3 regions of the Sphaerimonospora mesophila genome follow, and region 2 is predicted to be linked to each of the others. Evidence: riboswitches for the same ligand, from Rfam matches in the RefSeq annotation. Region 2 holds a riboswitch; each other region holds the start of a gene.
The links. Region 2 has a riboswitch for thiamine pyrophosphate ahead of thiO (glycine oxidase ThiO). Riboswitches for the same ligand answer to the same signal wherever they lie in the genome.
Positions count from the first base shown of each region.

Region 1 (3,271 bases), on a different contig from region 2:
ATCCGGCCGAGAGTGTTCGCCGGGAAGATGATGACGTCTCCGGGGCCCGCTTCACAGGTCCGCCCGTCGATCACGCCTCGCACGGTGCCCCTGATGACGAGCAGCACCTCCTCATGGGTCAGGGTGTGCGCGGATCCCGTCCGGCCCGGCGGCAGTTCGGCCCGCCAGACGGCGAGTTCCTCGGTGCCCCGGGACGGTACGGCGAGCGGGCGGAAGGTGACTCCGTCGAACTCGAACGCGGGCGCGTCGGCCCCCTTGGCCACGGGCATGAATACCTCCTAAAATGGTCAATCAAGCTGACGATAAAGTAAACCAAGTTGACCATATGGTCAAGGGGATTGACGATGAAGCGCAGGCGAGGCGAGATCCCGCTGCTCATGGCGATGGCGTATCGGATCATGATCGACGATCTGCACGCCCAGATCGAGGCGGAAGGCGGCGACCCCCTGCGTCCGGCCCATGGGTACACGTTCAAGTTCCTGCTCGACCGCGATGACGCGACCACCGTCGACCTGGCCGACCACCTCGGCATCACCAAGCAGGCCGCATCCAAGATCGTGGAAGAGCTGGAGCAGTGGGGATACGTGACGCGCCGCCCGCACCCGACCGACCGGCGAGCCCGGGCGCTCGGCCTCACCCCGAAGGGACAGGAGTACGTCGAGCGCGCGAACGAACTGCGGGGCCGGACCGAGGATCGCTGGGCGGCCCTCATCGGATCCGACCGGCTCGACCAGATCTACGAGGACCTGTGCGCCCTCGTGGACTCGGCGGGCGGGCGCACCCCGCCACGGCCCGTCTGGTAGCCGCCCACCGGCTCGTCCACAGCCCGCGAAGTAATCCACAGGCTGTGGACAACCTGCTCGTGACGAGATCGGCGGAGACATGCCGGCGCCGTCTCCGCCGGGACACCGCCCGAACATCTCCTGAGACCGGCGAGAATGAGCGCATGATGGTGCCGGAAATCGCGGCGAACGCCGTACCCGAGAACGCATATCTGCTGGACGTCCGCGAGATCGACGAGTGGCAGGCGGGACACGCGCCGCATGCCGTCCACATTCCCCTGGGCCATCTTCAGGCCCGGGTCGACGAGCTTCCCCAGGGCGACACGGTCTATGTGATCTGCCGTGTGGGCGGCAGGTCCGCCCAGGCCGCCATGTGGCTCAACCACATCGGCAGAAAGGCGATCAACGTCGACGGCGGCATGCAGTCATGGGCCGCCGCCGGCCGCTCCATGGTCAGCGAGACCGGCACACCCCCCTACGTCGCCTAGAAGTCTCCACGGATCAGCCCCCCAAACCCTCGCCGTGATCTCGCAAAAGCTTGCAGCGATGTCCTACGACCTGCACAAACCCCTTTCGTGATCTTGCACTTTCTCGCAGGGAGCGCGCCCCACCTGCAACGGAGCCTTCCGTGATCTTGCAGTGCAAGATCACGGAAGGTGTTCATGCAGGCAGCCCACCATGGATGCGAGTTTCTGCAAGATCACGACAAGGAAGTGTGCAGGTAGACGGGCAAGCTTGACAGTATTCGCAAGATCACGCGGTGGGGTTGGGGGATCACGCGGTGGGGGTCGCGAGGGGGGTGAGGTTCAAATTGGGACAAAGGGATGCCATAATCCCGGTTTGACAGCTGAATAACCGCGGGAGCTCGGGCGTGACCGGGCTGAGAGGGCGGCTCCTCGAGACGAGAGGCGTGCCGCCGACCGCCTGAACCTGTCCGGATAATGCCGGCGTAGGGAGCGTGCGATGACGTCCGCCCATGTCGAACCCGATGGTCTCGTCGACCCCGAGCGGTCCGAGGTCCCCCTGACCCTCGACGAGGAGGCCCCCAAGACGCTGGGGCTGCTCGACCAGGGGGCGTTCTGGGCGAACCTCGGCGTGAGCCTTCTCGGCTTCTCCGGGGCGCTGTTCCTGCTCGACCCGCTCGGCGGCAAGCCGGTGACGCTCACGGCGGCGCTGCTCGCCGCCGTCATCGGCAGCCTGATCGGGACTGTCATGGTCGGGCTGGCCGCGATCCCCGGCACCCGGACGGGCAAGCCGGCGATGGTGCTGCTCCGGGGGCTCTTCGGGGCACGGCTGTCGTACATCCCGACCGTGCTCAACATCGTGCAGATGCTCGGCTGGGGGGCCTTCGAGCTGTGGGTCATCGCCATCGGCGCACAGGCGATCTTCGGTACGGCCGTGCCGTACAGCGTGTGGGTGATCGTGGCCGGGGTGGTCACGATCGCGCTCACGATCCGCCCGCTGGGGGCGCTGCGGCTGCTGCGTCGCTACGTCACGGTCGGGGTCGTGATCTCCATGATCTGGCTGGCCGTCGCGCTGGTGGCCAAGGGACCGACGCTCGCGGACGGCGGCTCCTGGGAGGCGTTCGCGCCGGCCGTCGACTACGTGATCGCGCTGTCGGTCTCCTGGGTGCCGATGGCCGCCGACATCGCCCGGCACTCCAGGTCGAGCGGCGCTGCGTTCACCGGGGTGGTCGGTGGCTACACCATCGCGCAGGTCGCCTGCCTCGCCCTGGGCATCGCCGCGCTCGCGCTGGTCGGAAACGACGTGGACAGGGTCTGGGACCCGTTCGTGGCCGCGCCGCTCGGCGGGCTGTTCTTCGGCATCCTCGTGCTGCGCGAGGTGGACCAGTCGTTCGCGAACGTCTACTCCACCACGATGTCCATCCAGAACCTCGCGCCGCGCTGGGACCGGCGGGTGGTCTCGGTCGTGATCGGGGTGTTCACGATCGGGATCGCGCTGCTCGCCGACGTGAACTCCTACGGCGCGTTCCTCAGCGTGATCGGCGCGGTCTTCGTCCCGATGTTCGCGGTCCTCGTGGTCGACTACTTCCTTCTCAGGGGCGCCTCGCGCTGGAACACCGCCGGTGACGCGCCCGCCCGCTGGTCGATGATCGTCCCGTGGATCCTCGGGTTCGTCGCCTTCTGGATCGTCACCGCGCCCCCCGAGGAGATGAGCTGGTGGGACCGCGCCTGGGTGGAGGTGCGCGAGGCCATCGGGTTCGTCCACCAGCCGTGGATGAGCGCCACGCTCGCCGCGTTCCTCGCCGCCGCCCTGGTGACGCTGCTCCTCCACCCGATCACCCGCCGCCAGCACCGCAGCGCCGCGTGACCCTGTAGGCGGAGCCGCCACAGGGCTTGTCGCCCTCTCGGCAAACCGCGACGGGCCGCCCCTGACAGACGGAAACCAGCGCCCAAAAGGGTGGGATGGGAACCATTCAGCCAGCTCATCGCCTAATCGTTAGGAAAAACGTCTTACCTCTTACTAAA
Region 1 is NZ_BCBX01000037.1:139,598-142,868, reverse strand. It holds gene AP234_RS18400 (cupin domain-containing protein) at 1-269, opposite strand, end outside; gene AP234_RS18395 (MarR family transcriptional regulator) at 345-803, shown strand; gene AP234_RS18390 (rhodanese-like domain-containing protein) at 947-1,270, shown strand; TPP riboswitch at 1,630-1,755, shown strand; gene AP234_RS18385 (cytosine permease) at 1,746-3,113, shown strand.
Region 1: it holds a riboswitch for thiamine pyrophosphate, as region 2 does, so the genes downstream of both, AP234_RS18385 (cytosine permease) here and thiO (glycine oxidase ThiO) in region 2, are expected to answer to the same signal.

Region 2 (3,271 bases):
GAGCCGCTCTCTGATATCGGTCAACGTCAGAACCCGAGCGCCTGGGCCCTGCGCTTGACCTCGGTGTGCCGGCCCGCCCTGATCGCGTCGATCGGCGACCCGGGGAGCGAGTCGTCCGGGGTGAACAGCCAGCGGATCGACTCGACCGGGTCGTACCCGGCGTCGGCCAGGACGGTCAGCGTGCCGGGAAGCCCCTTCAGCACGTCACCGTCGGCGATGAACGCCGCCGGCACCTGTGGCTCGCCGCCGCCCCTGCGGACGCCGACGAGCTTCTTGTCCTTGAGAAGTTGCTTGGTGCGGCCGATCGTGAGCCCCAGGCTCTGCGCGGCCTCTGAGAGGAGGAGCCATTCCCCCACGAGCTGGTCGGTTTCCGGGTCGATCTGTGCAACAGTAAGTGTCACGAAACCACCATTACCACAGGCAGGCGGCCGCGAAACACCTCGATTAGTTCAGGATGCAGTCGCGGAGCGGTACGGCCGGATCGGCCAGCCTGACCGGATCGACCTTGCGGCCGCCCTCGACGATGCGACGGCCCTGGACCACGTCGCGCGGACGGTCCACGGTGAGGAGGGCCGTCAGCCTGTCTTCCCTGGTCAGCCAGCACACCGTCCACTTCGCGTCGGTGTGGGGGTCGCCGCGCCGCAGCAGCCGTACGGCCGGGCCGTGCTGCGGGTGCCCGGCGAACTGGACCATCCTGCCGAACTGCTCTGACCAGAAGTACGGCACGGGGTCATAGACCGCCTCCTCCCCCAGCAGCGTGGCCGCCGCCGTGTCCGGGGCGCTGAGGGCGGTGTCCCAGTGCTCGACCCGCAGCCGCCGCCGGAACCTGCGCGACCACCAGTTCGCGCAGTCGCCGACCGCGACCACGCCGGGCAGCGCCGTCTTCAGGTGCTCGTCGACGAGCACGCCGTTGTCCAGTTCGACACCCGATCCCTTCAGCCACCCGACAGCGGGGCGCACGCCGACACCGGTCACCACGACGTCGGCCTTGACCCGGGCGCCCGACATGAGCGTGACGCCGCCGGAGTCGACCGTGCCGACCATCGCGCCGAGCCGCAGCTCCACGCCCGCCTCGGCGTACCAGGGGATGGTGTGGCCGCCGACGTCGGGGCCGAGGGCGGCGGCGAGCGGCGTCTCGCCGGCCTCGATCACGGTCACCGCACAGCCGGCCCTGGCCGCCGCCGTCGCCACCTCGGCGCCGATCCAGCCGGCGCCGATCACCGCGACCCGGGCCCCGGCGACCAGCCGCTCGCGCAGCGCGATCGCGTCGTCGATGGTGCGCAGCACGTGCTGGCGGCCCTCACCGCGCAGCCGGATCGGCGCCGCGCCGGTGGCGATGACGAGGCCGTCGTAGTCCACCTCGCCCTCGGTCGTCTCCACCACGCCATCGCGCAGGCCCTTCGCCGCGGCGCCCAGGCACAGCCGTACGTCCAGCGCGTCGAGATCGGAGTCGACGACGGTCGAGTCCGTCTCGCCGAGCAGCACCGCCTTCGACAGCGGCGGCCTGTCATAGGGGCGGTGCCGTTCCTGGCCGATCAACGTGATCCGCCCGGCGTACCCCTGGGCGCGCAGCGCCTCGATGCTCCGTACGCCGGCCAGACCGGCCCCCACAACCACGACGTGATCCACATCTTGACCATAGATTGTCAACCCCGGCGCACGCCAATCCCGATCTGGTAACGAGTTGGGCAACTGCTAGGGTTGGGGACGCAAGAGGACGTAAGACGCGCGGGAGCCCGGCGGTCCGGGCTGAGAGGAGAGCGGAAGGCTCTCGACCGCCAGAGAACCTGATCCGGGTAATGCCGGCGAAGGGAGCGGATGGTGCCGAGCGTGGAAGTCACACCGGAGGCGACGTCGGCCGCGGACGTGATCGTGGTGGGCGGCGGTGTCGAGGGTCTGTCGGTCGCCTGGCGTGCAGCCCGGCGGGGGATGTCCGTCGCGGTCGTGGATCCGGACCCCGGCAGCGGCGCGACGCACGCGGCGGCCGGGATGCTCGCCCCGGTGAGCGAGGTCACCTACACCGAGGAGCCGCAGCTACGGCTCGGCCTCGCCTCGCTGGCGCTGTGGCCGTCGTTCCGCGACGAGCTGGAGGACGACAGCGGTGTCGGGCTCGACTACCGCTCCGACGGCACGCTGAAGATCGCCTACAGCGCCGACGACATGGCCGTACTGGACGAGCTCGCGACCTTCGAGCAGACGCTCGGCCTGCGGGTGGAGCGGCTGACCGGACGCGAGTGCCGGAAGCTGGAGCCGATGCTCTCGCCGTCGATCCGCGGCGGCATGCTGGCCCGCGACGACGCCTGGGTCAACCCCCGCCTGGTGGCGCGGGCCCTGCTCGCCGCGCTGGACAGGAACGGCGGCACGCTCATCGCCGAGCGGGCCGTCGAGCTCACCCCGCGGGGGGTGCGGCTGGCCTCCGGCACGGTGGCCGCCGCGCCGCGCGTCGTCGTCGCGGCCGGGTCGTGGTCGTCGCGGCTGCTGCCCGGGCTGCCCGTACGGCCGGTCAAGGGCCAGATCCTGCGGCTGCGCGGCCCCGCCGACTTCCTCACCAGGTGCGTGCGCGGGCTCGTGCACGGGTCGCCCGCCTACCTGGTCCCGCGCGGCGACGGCGAGATCACGGTCGGCGCGACCGTGGAGGAGCTGGGCTTCGACGGCCGGGTGACGGCAGGAGGCGTGTACGAGCTGCTGCGCGACGCCCGTGAGCTGGTTCCGGGGCTGACCGAGCTGGAGCTCGCCGAGACGACCGTGGGCTTCCGCCCGGGCACCCCCGACAACCTGCCGCTCATCGGGCCGGTCGACGCGCCCTGGCCCGCCGGTGAGAGCCGGGAGATCGACGTGCTCGCGGCGACCGGGCACCACCGCAACGGCATCCTGCTCACTCCGATCACCGCGGCGGCCGCCGCCGCTTTTCTGACCGGCGACGCGGCGCCGGAGATCGTGAAGTTCTGCGATCCGGGGAGGTTCGCCAAATGAAGGTCACCGTCAACGGGGTCGAGACCTCGCTGGACGACGAAGCGACCGTGATCGTCGCCGTACGCACCCTGACCGCGGCGGCGGCGGGCATCGCGGTGGCGCTGAACGGCGAGGTGGTGAGCCGCGGCGCCTGGGCGACGACGCGGCTGTCCCCGGGTGACCGGGTCGAGGTGCTGACGGCGGTGCAGGGAGGATGACCACGGTGAGCGAGGACGTCTTCGTCCTGGGCGGGGAGAAGTTCGCCTCCAGGCTGATCATGGGGACGGGCGGCGCGCCCTCCCTCGAGGTGCTCGACCAG
Region 2 is NZ_BCBX01000060.1:4,709-7,979, reverse strand. It holds gene thiE (thiamine phosphate synthase) at 1-15, opposite strand, end outside; gene AP234_RS32475 (Rv2175c family DNA-binding protein) at 27-401, opposite strand; gene AP234_RS32470 (FAD-dependent oxidoreductase) at 445-1,629, opposite strand; TPP riboswitch at 1,719-1,831, shown strand; gene thiO (glycine oxidase ThiO) at 1,831-2,973, shown strand; gene thiS (sulfur carrier protein ThiS) at 2,970-3,170, shown strand; gene AP234_RS32455 (thiazole synthase) at 3,167-3,271, shown strand, end outside.

Region 3 (3,271 bases), on a different contig from region 2:
GGAGCAGAACTTCGGACCGCACATGGAGCAGAAGTGCGCGGTCTTGGCGGGTGCGGCCGGGAGCGTCTCGTCGTGGAACGACCGGGCCGTGTCGGGGTCGAGCGACAGGTCGAACTGGTCCTCCCAGCGGAACTCGAACCTCGCCTCCGACAGCGCGTCGTCCCACGCCTGGGCCAGCGGATGGCCCTTGGCCAGGTCGGCGGCGTGCGCCGCGATCTTGTAGGTGATCACGCCGGTCTTCACGTCGTCCCTGTCGGGCAGGCCGAGGTGCTCCTTGGGAGTGACGTAGCACAGCATGGCCGTGCCGTACCAGCCGATCATGGCGGCGCCGATGCCGGAGGTGATGTGGTCGTAGCCGGGGGCGATGTCGGTGACCAGCGGCCCGAGCGTGTAGAAGGGGGCGTCGTCGCACAGCTCGCGCTGCAGCTCCACATTCTCCTTGATCTTGTGCATCGGCACGTGACCGGGGCCCTCGATCATCACCTGCACGTCGTGCTCCCGGGCGATCGCGGTCAGTTCACCCAGTGTGCGCAGCTCGGCGAACTGGGCCTCGTCGTTGGCGTCGGCGATCGAGCCCGGCCGCAGCCCGTCGCCGAGGGAGAACGCCACGTCGTAGGCGGCGAGGATCTCGCACATCTCCGCGAAGTGCTCGTACAGGAAGCTCTCCCGGTGATGTGCCAGGCACCACGCCGCCATGATCGACCCGCCGCGCGAGACGATGCCGGTCTTGCGGCGGGTGGTCAGCGGCACGTACGCCAGGCGGACCCCGGCGTGCACGGTCATGTAGTCGACGCCCTGCTCGCACTGCTCGATCAGGGTGTCGCGGTACACCTCCCACGACAGGTCGGCGGCCACCCCGCCCACCTTCTCCAGTGCCTGGTAGATGGGTACGGTCCCGATCGGCACGGGGGAGTTACGGATGATCCACTCGCGGGTGGTGTGGATGTCCCGGCCGGTGGACAGGTCCATGACCGTGTCGGCGCCCCAGCGGGTGGCCCAGGTCATCTTCTCCACCTCCTCCTCGATGGAGGAGGTGACCGCCGAGTTGCCGATGTTGGCGTTGATCTTCACGAGGAAGTCGCGGCCGATGATCATCGGTTCGCTTTCGGGGTGGTTGACGTTGGCCGGGATGATGGCCCGTCCCGCGGCCACCTTCTCCCGGACGAACTCGGGGCTCACCCCCTCCCTGACCGCGACGAACTCCATCTCCCGGGTGATCACGCCGCGCCGAGCGTAGGCGAGCTGGGTCACCGGCGCGCCGGTCGCGCGCAGCGCCCGGCCCGGGCCGCCCGGGGCGACGTCGCCGCGTTCGCGGATCCACTCCTCGCGTAGCCGTGGCAGTCCCCGGCCGAGGTCGGTGGTGACGGCCGGGTCGGTGTACGGCCCGGAGGTGTCGTAGAGCCGTACCCGTTCGCCGTTGGACAGCAGGACCTCGCGCATCGGCACCCGCAGATCACCCACGTGGACCTTGGCGAAACGGGGCCCGGAAGGACGGCCTTCGGAAGGACGAGACCTGGAAGAACGCGCGTCGCTCATCTGCGCAACTCCCTTCGCCGGCATTACCCGGAGCAGGTTCTGGCGGTCGGCGGCTGATCGATAGCCGTCCTCTCAGCCCGGTCACACCGGGCTCCCGCGTCGGACGGCGTCACCGTAACCCGGCTCCGGATGACGCGCAAGGGCGTGATCGCCTTACCTGCACGCCATCGCGGCCATGTCCACCGGCAGCGGTCTCCGGTCAATCCCCGCGCGCGTGGTCGGCGGGGTCCGGCAGGACCGCGGCCAGCCGGTCGATCTTCTCGTTGAGCGCCCGGATCTCTTTCATCACCGCGATGTGCTGCTCCAGCTCCAGCGCCTGGTCCTCCTCCCACCGGACGGCGTTGACCTCCTGCTCCATCGCGGAGACGATCACGCCGATGAGCAGGTTGAGGACGAAGAACGCCGAGACCACGATGAAGCCGGCGAAGAAGACCCAGGCCAGCGGCTCGGTGGCCATCACGTCCTCGGCGACCTGCGGCCAGTTCTCCACGGTGAGCACCGTGAACATCGTGAACAGCGACTTTCCGAGGTTCCCGAAGTGCTGCGGCGCCGCCTCACGGAAGAGCCGTTCGCCGATGACGGCGGCGACGTACAGCAACAGCAGCAGCAGGACCAGGATGGAGGCCAGCCCCGGAATCGCGGTGAACAGCGCCGAGACCACGCGGCGCATGTTGGGGACCACGGAGACCAGCCGCAGGACGCGCAGGAACCGGAACAGCCGCAGGATCGACATCGACTGCGAGGCCGGGACGAGCGCCGCCCCGACGACGATCAGGTCGAACCAGCTCCACGGGTCGCGGAAGAACGCCTTCCCCTTCGCGGAGATCCGCAGGACCATCTCCACCACGAAGATCGCCGTGATGGCGTGGTCGATCAGGAAGAAGGCCGTCGAGTATCGGCCCGTCGGGTCGGCGGAGGACTCCAACCCGAGGGTGATCCCGTTCAGCGTGATCACGGCGATGACGGTGCGTTGGAACGCCGGAGCATCCACCACGGTGCGGAGCCGTTCACGTGAGAAAGCGGGCAAGCCGAAACTCCTGGGGGCGAGATTCCTTGATCGCCCGAAATCCTACGTTGCCCGTGCCGCCGGCCGTGGTGCGGGCCCGGGCCGGGCGGCCGCCACAGGGCCCGTTCCCGCAGGGAGCGGCGGTCGTCGCGGATGATGGTCACGTGCTCTTCGACGTCCTGGGCCGGAGACGCGAATCGGAGCCCCCGGACCCAGGTGATCGGTCCTCTCGCTCGTCTTTATGCGTTCAGCCCGGATCAGGGCGCCTCTGCCAGCAGGATCGGGCGCCAGTCGTCCAGCTCGTGGAAGCGGCGCAGCTCGGCCACGCCGGCCAGCCAGCCACCCCAGCCGGCGTACGGCGGACGGGTCTCGTCGAAGCCACTCGACACGAACGTGAGCCTGGTGTGGCCCTCCGAGCCCTCCAGCTCCCAGGACATGACACCCGCGGAGCCCCAGTCGACGGAGATCGAACGGCCGGGGTCGAGATCGATGATCTTGGCGGGCTGCGGGTCGTTGTCGATGCCGCCCATCGCGAAGCGGCCGCCGACCTGCGGCTCGATCTCGATCGGGAAGCCGAACCACGCGCTGACCTCGGCGGAGTCGATCAAGGAGTGGTACACCTTCTCGACGGGGGCGGCGATGACGACCTCGCCCCGCAGCACCGGGTCGGTGAAGTCGCAGCGGGGGCCGATCTCGCGGCCCTCCACGTAGTCGGCCAGGTTGGCGAGC
Region 3 is NZ_BCBX01000031.1:214,290-217,560, forward strand. It holds gene thiC (phosphomethylpyrimidine synthase ThiC) at 1-1,440, opposite strand, end outside; TPP riboswitch at 1,529-1,644, opposite strand; gene AP234_RS05350 (ion transporter) at 1,736-2,563, opposite strand; gene AP234_RS05355 (SRPBCC family protein) at 2,800-3,271, opposite strand, start outside.
Region 3: it holds a riboswitch for thiamine pyrophosphate, as region 2 does, so the genes downstream of both, thiC (phosphomethylpyrimidine synthase ThiC) here and thiO (glycine oxidase ThiO) in region 2, are expected to answer to the same signal.